One region of the Pseudoalteromonas sp. GW168-MNA-CIBAN-0100 genome, then DNA from elsewhere that is predicted to be linked to it. Evidence: predicted binding sites of a transcription regulator. Region 1 holds the regulator's gene; each other region holds the start of a gene.
The links. The regulator LexA, encoded in region 1, represses DNA repair genes until DNA is damaged. The targets are predictions, from matches to a motif close to TACTGTATNNNNATACAGTA.
Positions count from the first base shown of each region.

Region 2: AAEY62_RS19530 (LexA family protein) is a predicted target of LexA. The motif match lies at 3,818-3,837, and genes of this name have one in related genera.
Region 3: AAEY62_RS19740 (SulA-like leucine-rich domain-containing protein) is a predicted target of LexA. The motif match lies at 2,826-2,845, and genes of this name have one in related genera.

Region 1 covers NZ_JBEOOL010000020.1:12,578-18,342, reverse strand. The annotation lists gene ctaD (cytochrome c oxidase subunit I) at 1-1,115, opposite strand, end outside; gene coxB (cytochrome c oxidase subunit II) at 1,115-2,257, opposite strand; gene lexA (transcriptional repressor LexA) at 2,741-3,358, opposite strand; gene AAEY62_RS13090 (PaaI family thioesterase) at 3,526-3,966, shown strand; gene AAEY62_RS13085 (hypothetical protein) at 3,967-4,347, opposite strand; gene AAEY62_RS13080 (hypothetical protein) at 4,661-5,386, shown strand; gene AAEY62_RS13075 (chaperone modulator CbpM) at 5,462-5,765, opposite strand, start outside.
Region 2 covers NZ_JBEOOL010000049.1:12,650-18,414, forward strand. The annotation lists gene AAEY62_RS19505 (hypothetical protein) at 1-499, opposite strand, end outside; gene AAEY62_RS19510 (hypothetical protein) at 522-1,412, opposite strand; gene AAEY62_RS19515 (hypothetical protein) at 1,545-2,015, opposite strand; gene AAEY62_RS19520 (endonuclease) at 2,239-2,973, opposite strand; gene AAEY62_RS19525 (hypothetical protein) at 3,201-3,620, opposite strand; gene AAEY62_RS19530 (LexA family protein) at 3,850-4,266, shown strand; gene AAEY62_RS19535 (Y-family DNA polymerase) at 4,251-5,510, shown strand.
Region 3 covers NZ_JBEOOL010000053.1:534-6,298, forward strand. The annotation lists gene AAEY62_RS19720 (VC2046/SO_2500 family protein) at 1-183, shown strand, start outside; gene AAEY62_RS19725 (DUF6172 family protein) at 363-665, shown strand; gene AAEY62_RS19730 (GGDEF domain-containing response regulator) at 859-1,776, shown strand; gene AAEY62_RS19735 (YchJ family protein) at 1,851-2,330, opposite strand; gene AAEY62_RS19740 (SulA-like leucine-rich domain-containing protein) at 2,369-2,803, opposite strand; gene AAEY62_RS19745 (tetratricopeptide repeat protein) at 3,102-3,566, opposite strand; gene AAEY62_RS19750 (NCS2 family permease) at 3,685-4,977, shown strand; gene AAEY62_RS19755 (hypothetical protein) at 5,052-5,765, opposite strand, start outside.

The DNA of each region.
Region 1 (5,765 bases):
CCCGAAAAGCCACCTAAGGTAAACAGCACAATAAACGCAATACTAAAAAGCATTGGCACTTCAAAAGTTATTGAGCCTTTCCACATTGTGGCAACCCAATTAAATACTTTTACTCCTGTAGGTACCGATATAAGCATGGTCGCGTACATAAAAAACAACTCGCCAGCGACCGGCATCCCAGTGGTAAACATATGATGAGCCCATACAATAAAGCTCAATAGTGCTATGGAGGATGTGGCGTATACCATTGAGGCATAGCCAAAAAGTTTTTTACGAGAAAAGGTAGGTACTATTGTAGATATAATGCCAAAGGCAGGAAGAATCATTATGTATACTTCGGGATGGCCAAAAAACCAAAAAATGTGTTGGAACATCACCGGGTCGCCACCGCCTGCGGCATCAAAAAAGCTGGTCGCAAAATACTTGTCGGTAAGTACCATAGTGACAGCGCCTGCAAGCACTGGCATTACCGCTATTAATAAAAAGGCAGTAATTAACCACGTCCATACAAATAAGGGCAACTTCATCCATGTCATGCCAGGGGCACGTAAGTTCACTATGGTTACAATCACATTGATTGCGCCCATTATTGAGCTAATCCCCATAATATGTACGGCAAATACAAACAATGCAGTATTATCATTACTGTATGTTGTAGACAGTGGTGCATAAAAAGTCCAACCAAATGCAGGACCCCCACCAGGCATAAATAACGATGCCAATAGGATTAAAAACGCAAACGGTAAAATCCAAAAGCTCCAGTTATTCATTCTTGGCAATGCCATATCTGGCGCGCCAATCATGAGTGGTATCATCCAGTTAGCAAGGCCAGTAAAGGCCGGCATAACCGCACCAAACACCATAATTAAACCATGCACGGTGGTCATTTGATTAAAAAAGTGAGGATCGACCAACTGTAAACCTGGTTGAAATAATTCAGCTCTGATCACCATGGCCATTCCACCACCAATTAAGAACATGGTCAGCGAAAAAATTAAATATAAACTACCTATATCTTTATGATTAGTTGTGTAAAGCCAGCGTTTAAAACCCTTAGCTGGGTGATGAGCATGATGTGCTTCATTGGCGTTAGGTTGTTCTACTATGCTACTCATTAGTTCGCCTCCACTTTGGCATCAAGTGCTGCCTGTATTTGACTCGGTTGAATAACATCACCCGTATCATTACCCCACGCATTACGCTTATAAGTAATAACCGCAGCTAATTGCTTTATAGATAACTGCTTGGCAAAAGCTTGCATTGCCGTACCGGGTCGTCCATGGATAACTACATCAATGTGATCTTTTATATCGCCAAGCACTATAGGGCTGCCTTTAAGTGCAGGAAATACACCCGGTAACCCCATGCCAGTAGGCTGATGACATGCAGCACAATTGGCCATATATACTTGTTCGCCTAAAGTCATTAATTCTTCTTTTGGGAGGGTTTTATCAAGTAATGCGGCATCTGCTAATGCTGCTTTTTGTTTAGCTTGCTTTGCATCTGCAAGCCACGTTTTAAAATCAGCCTCAGATTTAGCGACCACCACAACGGGCATAAAGCCATGATCTTTACCACACAACTCAGCACATTGGCCTCGGTAAGTACCTTCTTCGTTTATGTTCGTCCATGTTTCGTTTATAAAACCGGGATTCGCATCTTTTTTAACTGCAAAATCAGGTACCCACCAAGAGTGAATAACATCGTCAGAAGTCATTAAAAATCGTACTTTTTGATTTATTGGCAGTACGAGAGGTTTATCAACCTCAAGTAAGTAGTTAGGATTTTTATCTGCAAGATTCGCTATTTCATCTTGCGGGGTAGATAAAATAGAGTAGAACTCTACATCTTCACCCATATATTCATAATGCCATTTCCATTGCGAGCCTGTAATTTTAATAGTGAGATCAGCTTTGCTGGCATCTTCCATTGCAATTAGGGTTTTAGTGGCTGGTACTGCCATAGCAATTAAAATAACAAACGGGATTGCAGTCCAAAGTATTTCTACTTTAGTGCTTTCGTGAAATTGGGCAGGTACAGCCCCTTTAGATTTGCGGTGATGAATAAGTGCCCAAAACATAATTGCGAACACTATCACCCCAATCACACAACATATTATAAATATGGTCATGTGCAGCTGATATACATTATTGCTTATATCGGTTACGCCTTTGCGCATATTGTATTGGCTGTTAGCCAAAACTGGGTGCGAAAAAACACATAATATAAGCCACAAGGTAGAGGTCAGTTTACCCATGTGACGGCTCCTTTGATGCTATTGCGAATGCAAAGCGAAGAGGCATACGGCTTAAACGCCAATTCGTTATTTTTATTTTTTTAGTCAATCTCATTTAATATTGATTGGTTTTGCTGCGCCAACAACGTGTTTGTGTATATTGTGTGTTCTCAAAACTAAAAAGCTGTGAGTTATTATTAGCTCAGCACATTAATAATTAGCTAAAAAATGAACAACAAGCAAGTTTTAGTATAAAAAACAATCAGGTGATATTGAGTAATTAATAAAAAATCAGTAACCAACTAGGTAACAGGAAGTTCAAAAGATGAGCAAAACAAAGGGGTTTAACGCATTCGGAGGGGGAAAATATAAGTGCAAAAAAGTTTACAGCTTAAATTGTCAGTGAGCTATTTATGCCCTATTTTTAGTGCGAATTTAAAACAGAAAATGCGTACTAATTAGTACGCATTTATAAAACTGCTTGTTTAAAAGCTATTTTTAAAGTCACATCCAATCAGCGTTTCTTATAACGCCAACGGCTAAGCCTTCAATATTAAAAGACTCATTCTCAAGATCTACTTCAATAGATTCAAAATCGTCGTTTTCAGCATGAAGTAATACTTTACGACCCGCTTTCTCAAGACGTTTTACAGTTACGTCTTCGTCTAGGCGGGCAACAACAACTTGCCCATTTTCAGCGGTTTGAGTACGATGTACAGCAAGTAAATCACCATCCATAATACCAATATCTTTCATGCTCATACCGTTAACGCGTAGTAAAAAATCTGCAGCCGGTTTAAACATTAATGGATCGATTTTGCAGTGACTTTCAACGTGCTCTTGCGCCAAAATAGGTGAACCAGCAGCAACACGCCCTATAAGCGGTAAACCTAATTGTTCTGGCTCTTCTTCTTCAATTAACTGAATACCACGGCTTGCACCTGGTTTCATTTTAATTGCGCCTTTTTTAGCAAGTGCTTTTAAATGTTCTTCAGCAGCATTGGCACTTTTAAAACCTAATGTTTGCGCTATTTCAGCACGTGTAGGAGGCATACCAGTGTCTTTAATAAAAACTTTAATTAGTTCGAGTATTTGAGCTTGGCGGTTCGTTAATGGTCGCATATAACTGGTTTTCCATACAGTACATTTAACTGTGAGTATATACAGTTAAATAAAAATCGCAAATTTAAATTAAGCCTTAAAATAGCCAAAGTAATTTCACTTGTGTACATTTTAGGGATATAACTAAAGCTAGGTTTATAAATGATTAAAAAAGCAAAGGAGTCATTATGAGTATTTGGTACCAGCCCATCACTTTAGAGCTGTGCAAGCAGTTAGAACAAGGCATTGATGGCCAAGGAACATTAATGAAAACCATGGGAATAGAAGTCACTGAAATTGGTGATAATTACTTAGTAGCCACTATGCCGGCAATTCCTGAGCATCATAACCCAATGGGCATGGTTCACGGCGGTGCTAACGTTGTACTTGCCGAAACAGTTGCCAGCTATGCAGCTAACTTTGTTGTCGATTTTACAAAATTTTACTGCGTGGGGCAGGAAATTAGCGCAAGTCATTTAAAAGCATCTCGCAACGGCACTTTAACAGCAACGGCAAGAGCGTTTCATATTGGCAAACGTAGTTCAGTGTGGGAAATAAAAATTACAAATAGCCGCAATGAGCTGTGCTGCGTATCAAAAATGACCGCAGCAGTCGTAGAGCGAAGATAGTTACTTTTCGATTGGGTAAATTGTAATTTCCATACCCGCACCAATCGCAGATATACGTAGTAATGTATCTGCATCTAAGGCTTGATTAAAGCACTTAGGGGAAGTGCCCGATTCAAAACCAATATCAAACGTTCTACGTGAACAGCTTAACCATTGCTTTAGCGCGTTACGCGAACACGATTCAATAAGCTCACATATATGGTTTATTGCTTTGTCAGGCGTGTTTACTACACCTGTTGCTTCAATACGCGCTAATTGACGGTATTCGTCTTTGTCATAATGTAAAATCGTCGCGACTTTTTTCAAGTCTGCCACTAGCAAACTAATATCTTGCTTTGATTCAAGCTCAAGATCTACATTTAAAAATTGAATTTCCGACATCGTTTCGTATTTATCCTCTAATAATTTCATTGCAAACTTTAACGCAGTTTTACCGTTATACCAAATCAACTATGCTCTATTAACCACTTTATATGGATATTTCGCAGCTTTTAAGTATTTTTTAGCGTTTAAAGCTAGCTGGATATCAAACACTCAGCTCAATTAAACAAATAAGTCATGTTAGCAATTTAAGTGTAATCTTTTTTATTTTTAAATGATTACAGTAAGCTATAGTTTAAACTGCGACAAAATGTCGCAGTAACTAATCCCATTAATGTAATAAACTAGCCTCTAAAAATAATAAGACTAAAACATGAATAAAAAAATATTTAAGTATGCTCGCAAGTTACATAAATGGCTCGGTTATTTGCTCACATTACAAATTTTAGCTTGGCTATTAGGCGGTTTAGTCATGAGCGCTATTCCTCTTGATAAAGTTCATGGGGAGCATCTTGCAACACGTACTCTTAATAACCCATTTACGCAGGCTGATTATGTTGCCTCCCTTAACGATATTGCATCTCAGGTGGTTAATCCAACACAAATAATTTTTGAGAACTTTTTAACCACACCTATAATTACAGTAATAAATAAAGATGAACAGCAAAGCTTTAACGGTATAACAGGCCGGCCTTTTGAGCCGCCAACTAAAATACAAATTACCGCAAATGCTAAAGCACACTTACTTATTGATGCTCAAGTGACAAGCGCTGTACTGCTAAAGCAAGGTATGCGAGAAGTTGGATATAAAACCAATGTTTGGCAGGTACAATTTGACGACACATTTAACACAACACTGTATTTGTCAGAAAATAACGGCAGAGTTGTCACCGTTCGCAGCACACTATGGCGAATTTTCGACTTTTTTTGGATGTTACATATTATGGATTACGATGAGCGAGAGGATTTTAATAATCCGCTGCTTATTAGCTTTTCAGCAACTAGCGTACTTTTTTGCCTAAGTGGAATATTACTACTTATGCAAAACATACGACTAAAACGATTTATCCGAATTAAAAGTAAGAATAAATCAAAGTAGTCATATTGGTTTTTAAGAACTAGCGCACTCTCACCAAAGAGTAAATAAGCCCTAGGAAGTACCCAAGGGCAGATTTTATTCCAAGTGTTTAAATCGACTCAAATGTCGCTTTAACATTTCGTTTTCGAAAATCAACTCATCACGCTCATCCAGCAATTGTAAAACTAAAGCTATTGCCGACCAATCTAACGAAAAGTCATGTTGAATACGGGCCGCTTTTTTAACTAAGGTCACTGCAGATACCGTAAATTGCCACTGCGTAACATGCTTCCCCTCAATTGGAACCGCAATATTGTGCTCAACTAGCTCATATAAAATTGCTTCGCTAATATCACTACTCAAACATAGCTCTTTGCTAGTAAGTAAATCATCTTTTTGT
Region 2 (5,765 bases), on a different contig from region 1:
TGGTAAACACAAAGTAACTGAAGAGGAACTCTTCAAAAGGTATTGTTTTCATATTTTCTAGGTAATAATCATCAATTACATTCCGTGTTCCTTGATCCAAATTAACAAACTCTATCCTATTATCAGTCTCGAGAATTTCAACATCATTTTGAAGGCGTAATTTTGCTTGATATGCAATTTCAAAAACAGCATCCTTTATAACTCTAAAATTCTGCGTGTCAGACTGTTCTGTAAGTGCCTTTTTGGTAGCTGCGAGTTCTCTACGATTATCCTTCCAAACAAAATACAATAAAAAAACAGACACAGTAGACAAAATTGGGGTTGCAACGCCTGTGAATATTGTCGCAGTATCAACCCAAGTTTTAAATTCTCTAGATGGCGAAAATTCAAAAAAATATCCGAATGTGCTGCCAACACCTAAAAGTACACTTAGCGCTATTATCATTATGATCTTGAGAAACTCACTCTCTTTTCTTTGTAAAGCTTCTTGTTTAGTCATTTAAAACTTTCTCGCTCAATTGTTAATCAATTAATTTTATTACATTCAAAGTTTTTTCAGAGTTTTCATAAGTCAGTTTAATAAGCTGTTCAGCAACAATTGATTCGAAATTGTAATAAAACTCTTCAACATATCTGTTTTTATTTATTTTATTTGCTTCTTCTATTTTTTTTATTAGTAAGTCAAACATCACAAATTCTCTAATTTTATTTTCCCCTTGGTATAAGATGTAACAAATAAGATAACGAGCAATTTCTTTAGGGTAGCCTACACGATGTTCTAAGTTACGATAAAGCTCCACTTCAGATTTAACTTTAGCATGCGAGGATGCCAATATTTGGTTCAAGGAAAAGTTATACTGGCTTAGATATTTTAAAACACACATATATGTATTTGTTAAAGGATCGAGTTGCTTATTTTGAACATAGTCATTTTTAAATTCATCAGAAATATTGCTATAAATTTTAACTAATATTGACTGGTCTAGAGTAGATAGCAATAGGTTGCTTAATGAGAAAATGTCATCAGTATTAATACTATATTTTTTTTCAGTAAACCTCTCATTCAACTGACTTGTTCTCCTGGCAAAAATTGATAAATCATCCCTCATTGATTGACTCTTGATTTGATTTTCTAAAGTATTATTGTTTTTTTGAAACTCTTTTTTGCTAGATATCCACGTGAGCCAAATCAATATAACGCTCGCAAGTAGTAAAATTGGAGTTAATAGCCCATTAATAATTGAAGCAGTAGTAGACCAGTTCGCTGCATGATGCTCAGTAAGGTTTTTTGGGATTTCCCACGTAAAATAAGGAAAGTGTATACTGTAAGTAATTATAACCCCTGCTATAGCCAATAAAGTTAAGCCCAATACACAGTAGCCAATAAATAAATCGCTGTCTTTTTTACTCATCAACATTCCCTCGCTTTAAAACTCCTTTTTACACCAATCTCAACCACTTAACAACTAAGCTGCACCACGTACTGCACGAATAATCGCCCCATTTTCTTGAATGTTAGCCACCACAACTTGGCGTGCTATGTCTTAGCCAACGGATTGCGATTTTTGCTCATTAGCACCGCCTTGCACAGTAATTTGGTTGGTTATATGTATACTTACACCACCAGAGCCGGCACCATCATTAGCCGCACCGCCTGCGTTATAACGCCTCGCTATTTGGCTGATTTCAGTATTTTGTTTAGGGCTTAATACACGCTCACCACGTTGTAATACATAGGTAGATTCATTCGGCACATAGTCTAAACCACCGTGTGCAATCCCCGCCGGTTGTTGGGCTTTGATTTGGCGTACTTGTTGTAAACCCATCATCACTGCTGCCGCAGCTGCAACACCACCCAAAACAGGCCCTACAATAGGAATAAGGGCCAAAGACGTATAGGCTACAGTTGCACCTTGGTATGTATTTATAACAGCTTGGGCAATGGCAAACGCTTTATAGGCCTTAAAGGCTGTTTTACTTTGTCCAGCCATTGCTTTAAAAGTAGTGGCCCCCAAGCCAACAATAGCGTTGGATTTTTCAGTTTCTGTTTTTTCTCAAAGTTGGAAAAGCCGAGAGTCAAATATGACTTCAGATATCAAAACTTTTGACTGACCGGTTATCGCTCAAAGCTGCTCATTCTGAATTAAAAACTAACTAATAAAAGCTGAGGGTTTCACGTTGATCACTAAATTGATTATTAATTCTAAGCTTTCATAAATCATGATTAAGATGATATGTTTAAAGGCCTCTACTCTCACAGCGACTTTTTACTACATCATTTTGATTCTTTTGTAGCTTTGAAATTTTTTCTGCTCTAGTACATTCCCAAGCATCTACAGGATACATTTTATCCCACGCATTCATTAGCTGGCGTTGTGATTTACTCATGCTGTATCGTTTATAGGTGTTCTCCATATACAGATAAGTACGCGCAATTTGCCCTCTAGCCATTTCAGGTGGCTCAGCTTTGCTGTTATCAATTTTCATCGCACAACGCCCAAAATCGCTTTTAGCCGCAGGAAGCATAGTAAAGTTATGATTGCTTCTCAGAGCATTCACAGCGCCCATGGCCGGATAAAGGTTAAACATATCAGCTTGCATAAAACGGTATTCTGTATTTACTTTTTCAGCACACCTTCGACCTTTAAATGACTTCCCCTTACTATTTACACACTGCTTATGGCCATCTCGCCATTCGCTAAAAGTACGACCAAAGTTTTCTGCTGGAACAACGTGCTCCCATTCAATTTTTTCTGCTCGTTTGATGTACTTTGTTGTAGAAAAGCCCTCCGGTGCGGTTACTCTTTTACTAGCGTCAAATGTCGCTCCACAATAAAGTGTAATGCGGTGATTGTTATAAACCTGCTTTTCTAGAAGTCGTTTAGCTTTGCTAAATGAGTCGATTTCTTGATTTGCTGAAGAGGTAGCTGAGAAAATAAGTGTTGCTAACAGTGAAATTGTGGATGCTTTCATTATGATTCTTGGTACCTATTTCGGTTTAAATATGTCACATATAATAAATGAGTTAATAAGCTAGATCTCATTTGTGGTGACTGATAATTTTAATTTGTAGAACTCAAATATTATGCTTTTAAAATTTAATGGGAAAGCTACTTCCCAGTCCATGTATTGTCATTTTGATACTGTCCAGAGCAAGCGCTGTTATATGCAAATTGGCCCGTAGACTTATCTCGACAGCGCTAGACTAAGTTGTAGTTACCATCATAAAACTGGTCCCATGCATAACCAGAAGAATAGTTATTTGACCCGCCAGCTCCTGCCGCAGCAACAGCTAAAACGACGACACCTACCGCAACGACAGCAGCAACAACGCCTTGAGCGATTTCTTTTCTGTCTTGTGCAGCTAATATCTCACATTTGTATTGAGTGAGTGCTCTATATTTAACTTCTCTGTTAAGCGCGAAGATATAGTTCGCTTCATCAGTATTTTCGGTGGTATAACTTTTAGCGAGGATATCTTTATCATCAAGGTAGTTTCGACACACTTGAGCATCTGTTAATTCAGAGTCACCGGCAATGATGGCGTGTCTAGAGGCTGAACAGCCAGTAATAACGCTAAGTATTAGAAAAGATGCAATAGTGTTTTTAACTAAAGTCATTAGTAAGTTATTCCATAATTAAAATAAGCTTTGAGTAAGCTCATAATTCCTTTGTGAAATTTTAACAAACCGATGGTAATTTTACTAATTGTTATTAAAGGGGTTTTTCATCTTTAAGCCTAAAACATGCTTATATCAGCTCTAATAAAACTATCGTCTCACAAAAAGAACCTTGGCATAATTTAAACCTTAAATTAAACTGTATATATAAACAGTGTTTGAGGTGTGTATGTTCGTTATTCCAATTTTTATAGAAGCAGGCATTACCGGCTTTGAATCTCCTGCCGCAGAATATGTAGAGCTCGGTATTTCAATCGATGAACTAATCATTAAACACCCGAATGCTACTTTTATTGGTATCGCTTCTGGGCAATCCATGCAAGAAGTAGGAATATTCGATGGTGACTTACTAGTCATTGATAGAGCTGAGGATGTAAGTACCGGCGATATTATTGTTGCTAGTTATAACGGTTCGTTTGTTTGTAAAATCATAGATAAATCGAAACGCTTACTTATCTCTGCCTCTAAAGATTATAAGTCTGTTTATATCTCTAATGATGACGACTTTAAGCTCGAAGGCGTCGTTACTGCTAGTATCCGCCTACACAGAAATAAAGCTGAGGTGAATCGATGTTTGCCCTCGTAGATGCAGTGGCATTTTATGCCAGTGCGGAGAAGGTATTTGACCCATCCATTCGCTTTAAACCTGTTGTTGTTCTAACAAATAACGATGGGTGTATTTGTGCCATATGCCCTATTGCTAGAAAGCTTAATATCCCGAAATTTGAACCTTACTTCAAAATTAGACCCTATTTAGAGCAGCATAATGTCGTTGTGCGCTCTTCAAATTATGAACTCTACGCTGATTTGAGTGAAAGAATGATGACGGTCATAAATCGTTTTTGTGATGACCATTATGTTTATAGTATTGATGAGTCATTTTTACGTTTTACTGGTTTTTCTAGAATTATTAATGACTGGGCTGACTACGGACACACAATACGACGAGCTGTATGGCGCGAAACTGGTTTGCCTGTTGGTGTCGGCTTTGGTATTACGCCTACGTTAGCTAAAGCAGCCAACCATGCGGCGAAAAAACTCTCTGGTTATAACGGGGTTGCTGTTATTAATGATGATATCTCACGGCAGGAAGTCCTTATGCGTATGGATGTTACCGATGTCTGGGGTATTGGCTCTCGACTCGGTAAAAAACTCAAGGTGATGGGAATTAAAAGTGCATGGGATTTAGCGAATCAAAACCCTAAAGAAATGCGACGTATGTTTAGCGTTGTTGTTGAGAGGACTGTGAGTGAGCTTAACGGCATCGCCTGTTTAAGTTGGGATGAAGTAAAACAGAATAAAAAAGAAATCTACTCAACGAGAAGTTTCGGCGAAAGAGTAAGTGACTTAAATACATTAAAATCAGCCCTCGTAACACACGCAGCGATTGTTGGCAGCAAACTAAGGAAACAGCAGTCATTAGCAAAACGACTCGTGATATTCGCTGCAAGCTCGCCACACGAAGACGTGTATTATAAGAAATCGTTGCTCTATGATTTTCCTATACCTACATCAGATACCAGTGTTATAGCCAATGCTGTTTCAGATGTTATTGATGATATTTTTAAGGCTAACACGCGCTTTTATCGCTGCGGTATTGGCGCAATAGAATTAGAAGGTGAGTTATTTCAACAAGCAGATATGTTTTCTGTAAGTAAAGATAACCCAGAAGTAATGGCGTGTTTGGATGCTATAAATAAACGTTATGGGGTCGGCACTTTATCTTTAGGAAGTGAAAAGCTCACAAAATCATGGAACATGAAACGGGCTTTTTTATCGCCCCATTACACAACCCGCTGGTCAGATATTCCAATCATAGATTGTGATTGAACTGGGTTAGAACCATCAAATATTGAATGTGGTAACAGTGTATTTAGTTTATAAGGTTACAGGAAATCTTTATTGGAATTTCTTAATTAAAACCCTTTTTGCCTTGTGTAGCGCTACAGTATTTTGAATTTAGACCCACTTTAGTTATATCTATGACTCCTTTCTTCAGGTTAGCTTGTTTAGATGTTACCAGCAATGCAAAAATGATCCACTTCAACAATTGAAATCTGATCCAGTTAACTTAACACTGGTGCT
Region 3 (5,765 bases), on a different contig from region 1:
GCGATTAGAAATGATGATAAGCATATTCCACTTAATATAATAGATAACTGTGAGCTTGCTGTCAGAAGAAGAATTAAAAGCGAACAAACGCAACTTGCTAATCCTCCTATAGATGCAGCTGCTTTTTACGACAGCCTTAATAATGATGCAATACATCAACCACTTCAGCTTATTGCGGTGTGATATATGATTGTAATAATCATCAGTTAATATATGCTTTATAACGGGTCTGCTTTATATATTTGCTAATAATTGATTTAATGAAAAAAAAGCATCCAAAAATTAAATGCAATTGCTATAATGGCGTCAAATGGTATGACATGAAATGCCATTATCATTAAACCAAGGTAATTAGGAACGTAATGAAGAAAACATTCACGCTAAATCACGAGAAAATCAAATACCCTCGTATGGTTGATGCTGCAAAGCACGAAGTGAAAAAATATTTGAAAAGAGAGCGTAATAAAACGCTACCTGAAGATGCTGACTATTGGGCATTTGACTGTAAGTTTGGTAACACAGCTGAAGATGCGCAAGTTGTGCACGTTGCTGAATTAAGTAACCAAATTGGCGAAATTGAAAAGCAAGGTTTGACCTCTTTCTACGTAGAGATTTTAGCTCGACCTGCTCAACGTCAACAGTTAGATTTAGATGATGACGAATAATACTTAACTAAATTAAGTATTCAAAGTTATAAAATGAGCCCAAGTGGCTCATTTTTTGTTTTTATGCAATAAAGATTTACTAAAAAGCATTTTTATTAGTAACCAATAAGTAGAACCCCTCTTAATTAACATTTGCATAACAAAATGTGATGCTATAGGCTGTTTTTAATTAAAAAAACAAAACATTTTTACTATGCCAATAAATTACTCTGACCATCAATTAAAACTAAGTTTAAAGAATTCTAAAGTACTTGTCGTTGACGATCAGTTATTAAGCTTAATCGTATTGAAAAAAATATTATCTGAGCATTTTAATGTGACAACTGCTGGAAGTGGTGAAGAGGCGATAGAAATTTGTAATGTTGATTTACCTGATATTATCCTACTCGATATTAATATGGGTGGAATGAGTGGTATTGATACATGTTTAAAATTAAAAAATAATACTGAAACACAGGATATCCCAGTTATTTTTGTTACATCCTTTGAAAACGAAGAAGAAGAGTGCTGGGAAGCCGGAGCTGTCGATTTCATTAAAAAGCCGATTAAAAAAGAAACATTATTTAGAAGAGTTCGTGCGCATATAACGTTAAAATTACAACATGACTTACTCAATCAAAAAGTATTTCTAGATGATTTAACAAAGGTATTCAATCGTCGTTATTTTGATGCGCATTTTTCTAAAATGGAACGAAGCGCCTTACGAGAAAAAGTCGACTATGCACTATTACTCATCGATATAGATTACTTTAAGCAATACAACGATCTTTATGGTCATGTGCAAGGCGATACGGTTTTAAACCTTGTTGCACAAACTATTACTAATAGTTTGCAAAGGCCAACCGATTTTGTTGCGCGTTACGGCGGCGAAGAGTTTGTAGTTGTTCTACCGCATACAAGCACTGAAGGTGCAATTTGTGTTGCTGATAAAATTAAACAAAATGTGGTCGATTTAGGAATATTACACAGATATTCAGAATATGACTTTGTGACTATTAGTATTGGCGGTGCAACCCTACAACCGTACGTAAATAACAAAAACACCTTGCAGATCGCAGATGAAAAAATGTATGAGTCTAAAATGCAAGGTCGTAACCAAGTGTGTTTTTAAGTTTAGCTAGCTAATAAATCACTTTGACACTTAAAAACACCTTGTAGGTGATAAATATTAAATAAGATTATTTATTACACGCTATGACATTTTTTGTACTTTTTATTGCTACCACATGGGCAGTCATCATTTCTGCCCACTTTAATATCTTCAACAGGATATATAGTGCCATCTAAATAACGCCATTGAGTGTTTTCTTTAATAAACTGCGATCTTTCGTGAAGCTCACAAAATAAGTTTTGATAAAAATATTGGGCTTTAAATTCTACAGTGCCGGTATCGCCATCATGGCTTGACCCAATTACATCAAGATTTATAAATCGACAGCTGTTAGCAAAATCATTGATTTCTTTAACCGGATTTTCAGCTTGTTTTTCTTTTGCGTAGGTTTGATAAACATATTCTGCATTTTTAATAACATAAGCACTGAATCGTGAGCGCATAAGTTGTTCAGGAGAGTCAGCTTGCTTAACAGATAAGTGAAGTGGCTCGCAGCAATCGGCATAATTGTGCCCACTGCTGCAAAAACATAATGTGGTATTGAGTGAAGTCATAATAATAATACAAAGTCTAAAACATTAGTCTAACAAGCTTATTGGGCGAGTGATATCTCTGTTGTTTGAGACTTTTTAGTAAAACAGTATAGTTTTGTATTCGTTTTACTTAAATCGAACGATAGATTCGTAAGTAGTTGGTTATTAACTATATCGGTCCAGGTAATTACCGCTGCAAAGTTTCCGTTATGTAATGCAGAATTTAATACATACTCTAAATTTACTAGGTGCTTCTGTCTAATAACAAGTAATTTACTTGTATCAATAGAGCATGAGTCAAGTAAAGCTTTGCTCGGTACATGATCTGGAGCAATTAGTAACGTCCATGCATTAGAGCTATTGTATTGGTGTAATACTTTTAAAAGCTCAAAGGTCGCTGAAATTTCATCTTCAATTTGAATCAAATTCACGCAATCGCTTTGCTCATCTTGTTGGTAACTTTTAACTGTTCTTACGGTAATAGGCTGTAACATAATTTCACTCACTGGGTTTTTATACAGTATTCATATACAGTAGTTTATACAGTGCTTTCGTGCAAGCCTTTTATGCTATTTATTTGTACAGTTATTCAGCTTTTGATCATTGTTTTTATTTTTTGAATTTATAATTCTTTATTAATCAGGTTGTTATAGGGTTGTTTTTGAGAAGGTATTCTAAAAATAAATTTTTGCGTAGTGTCTTCATTTTGGGGTTTTATACTGTATAGGATTATCTTTGTAACCATATACAGTATTTTTTTACACTGCATACAGTACTTCTATCATGGTTAGCTTATGTGTTTTCACTCGTGCGAGGGATCATATGAGAAAACTGGAGTTGGTGGATTTGTTCGTACAAACTTGCCGCATAACATTGAGCATCTTTAAATCGCTTAGTTTCGATATGTTTGCGTATATCTGTAACCGCTGCAGTGGCAGGGGCGTACCCTTGGCTACTTGCTAAGCTTAACCAAGCTACAGCATGAAATACACTTTGTGGCACGCCTTCACCTTTCACAAAGAATAAACCTAAATAAAACTGTGCTCTATGGTTTCCCGCCATTGCAGCAAGCCGCATCCATTTTGCAGCCAATGGAGCTTGATTATTTTTTAAATAATATAGGGCTTTATTTAACGTACTTTGCTCATCTTTTTTATTATCAACGGGCACAGAGGTATTTTCGGGTTGAGTAACAAAACCTAAAATATTATCTAGCTGTTGCTCTAAGTCTTGCTCACAAGGTGTTGTTTTAAGCATATTGGTTCATTTATTATTTTAACTACTCTAACAGTTTAGTATATAGCAAGGTAAAATGTCCTGTAAAAGATAATTTTTATGTTAAAATCTCGCCACTTTTTACTATCACAAGTTTATTATGTTCGAAGCCTTATTTAAACTGAGCGAAAATAATTCAACAGTTAAACGCGAATGCGTTGCTGGCCTAACTACCTTTATAACTATGGTATACATTGTATTTGTAAACCCGGCTATGCTCGCAGAGGCTGGGATGGATCAAGGGGCTGCATTTGTAGCGACATGTATAGCAGCTGCGATAGGCTGTTTTATAATGGGTTTATGGGCTAACTATCCATTAGCATTAGCGCCTGGTATGGGACTAAATGCCTTTTTTACGTATGGTGTCGTATTAGGAATGGGTTATACCTGGCAAGCCGCGTTAGGGGCTGTATTTATGTCGGGTTGTATATTTTTGTTTTTAAGCTTATTTAAAGTCAGAGAGTGGATTATTAATGCCATACCTCTGGTGCTCAAGCGAGCAATCGCAACGGGTATAGGTGCTTTTTTAGCATTAATTGCCCTTAAAAATGCAGGCATTATCGTCTCAAGCCCGGCAACATTAGTGCAGTTGGGCGACATTACTTCTCCAGGACCGTTATTGGCTATATTAAGCTTTTTTGTAATTGCAGCACTTTTATACCGCGACTTTAAAAGTGGCGTGCTTATTAGTATTTTATTAGTGACTGGCATTGCTCTAAGTTTTGGGCTTGTTGAATATCACGGTGTTATGGCTATGCCACCATCAATAATGCCTACTTTTATGCAGCTAGATTTTGCAGCCGCTTTTGATATATCAATGATGAGTGTTATTTTTGCTTTCTTGTTTGTCGATCTTTTTGATACTTCGGGTACATTAGTTGCGGTAACTCAAAAAGCAGGTTTAGCTGATGAAAAAGGTAACATGCCTCGTTTAGGGCGCGCATTAAGTGCTGACAGCTCAGCAACAATTGCAGGTGCGATGCTAGGTACGTCTACGACTACATCGTATATAGAATCGGTTGCTGGTGTATCTGTTGGCGGACGTACTGGCTTAACAGCTGTAGTTGTAGGCATTTGCTTTTTACTAATGATGTTTTTTGCACCGCTTGCACAAATGGTACCGGCTTATGCTACGGCAGGCGCTATTTTATATGTCGCTGTTCTGATGCTGCAAAATTTAAAGTTTGTAAACTGGGATGATATGACCGATGCAATTCCTGTTACTGTGGTATTACTAATGACACCATTAACGTTTTCGATTGCGCACGGTATTGCACTTGGTTTTATATCTTACACGGCGGTTAAAGTCTTGTGCGGTAAGCAAGATCAAGTCAGTATTAGTGTTTGGATATTAACAGCCTTGTTTGTTTTCAAGTTTGCATTTTTGTCTTAATAGCTAACAAAAAACACAAAAAAGCCTGCACAAATTTTAATTTGTGCAGGCTTTTTAATGCTTTTATAAAAGCACTACCATTTCTTTTTAGGAGCAAACAGTATATCTAAGTCGTCTTGCTCTTCTTCTGTTTTCTTTTTAAGTGCGCTTGCATTAGAAGCTCGCAGTTCAACACTAATTGCTTCTAAGTAACCCTCAACTTCCAAGCGTTTTGAAGTTACGTATTCATCAGAGTAGGTGACTGCACTGAGTGTTGCCTGCGCTTTTTCAAAGTATTGTCTTGCAGAGCCAACCATACTGGCTGAACGGGCGGATAGGCCCCGTTTTATTTGGCTTTCAATATTAATACGCAGTTGTAGTTTTTCGAGACGTTTATCTTCAAGAACAAAAACTTGGCTATCAATACGACCTTTGCTGTGTTCAGAGCGTAAAATTGAGCGTAATTTTTTAATGCCTTGAATTAGGCCTACAAGTTGTTTGTCATTACTCGGTAGCGTTAAAGCTTCACTGCTATTATCTTGAACTGGATTAGATAAGTGCGTTTTTGCTTCACTTAAGCGGCTTTTAAGTGCTTTAGATGTTTGCGAGTTAGTAACCATTGTATTTAAAGCTTCGTAAATACGGCGCTGTAATGTACGAATTAGATTTTCAGAAAGGGGGATGTTAGCACTATTCATTAGTGCCTCTTCTGTTTCTTCTATTATAGCTTTTTGTTTTGTAAGCTCTTTACGGCGTTCTGCCTCTTGTTTTTCTTTGTGTTGTTGTACAGCACTTACCCAAAGTGCAAT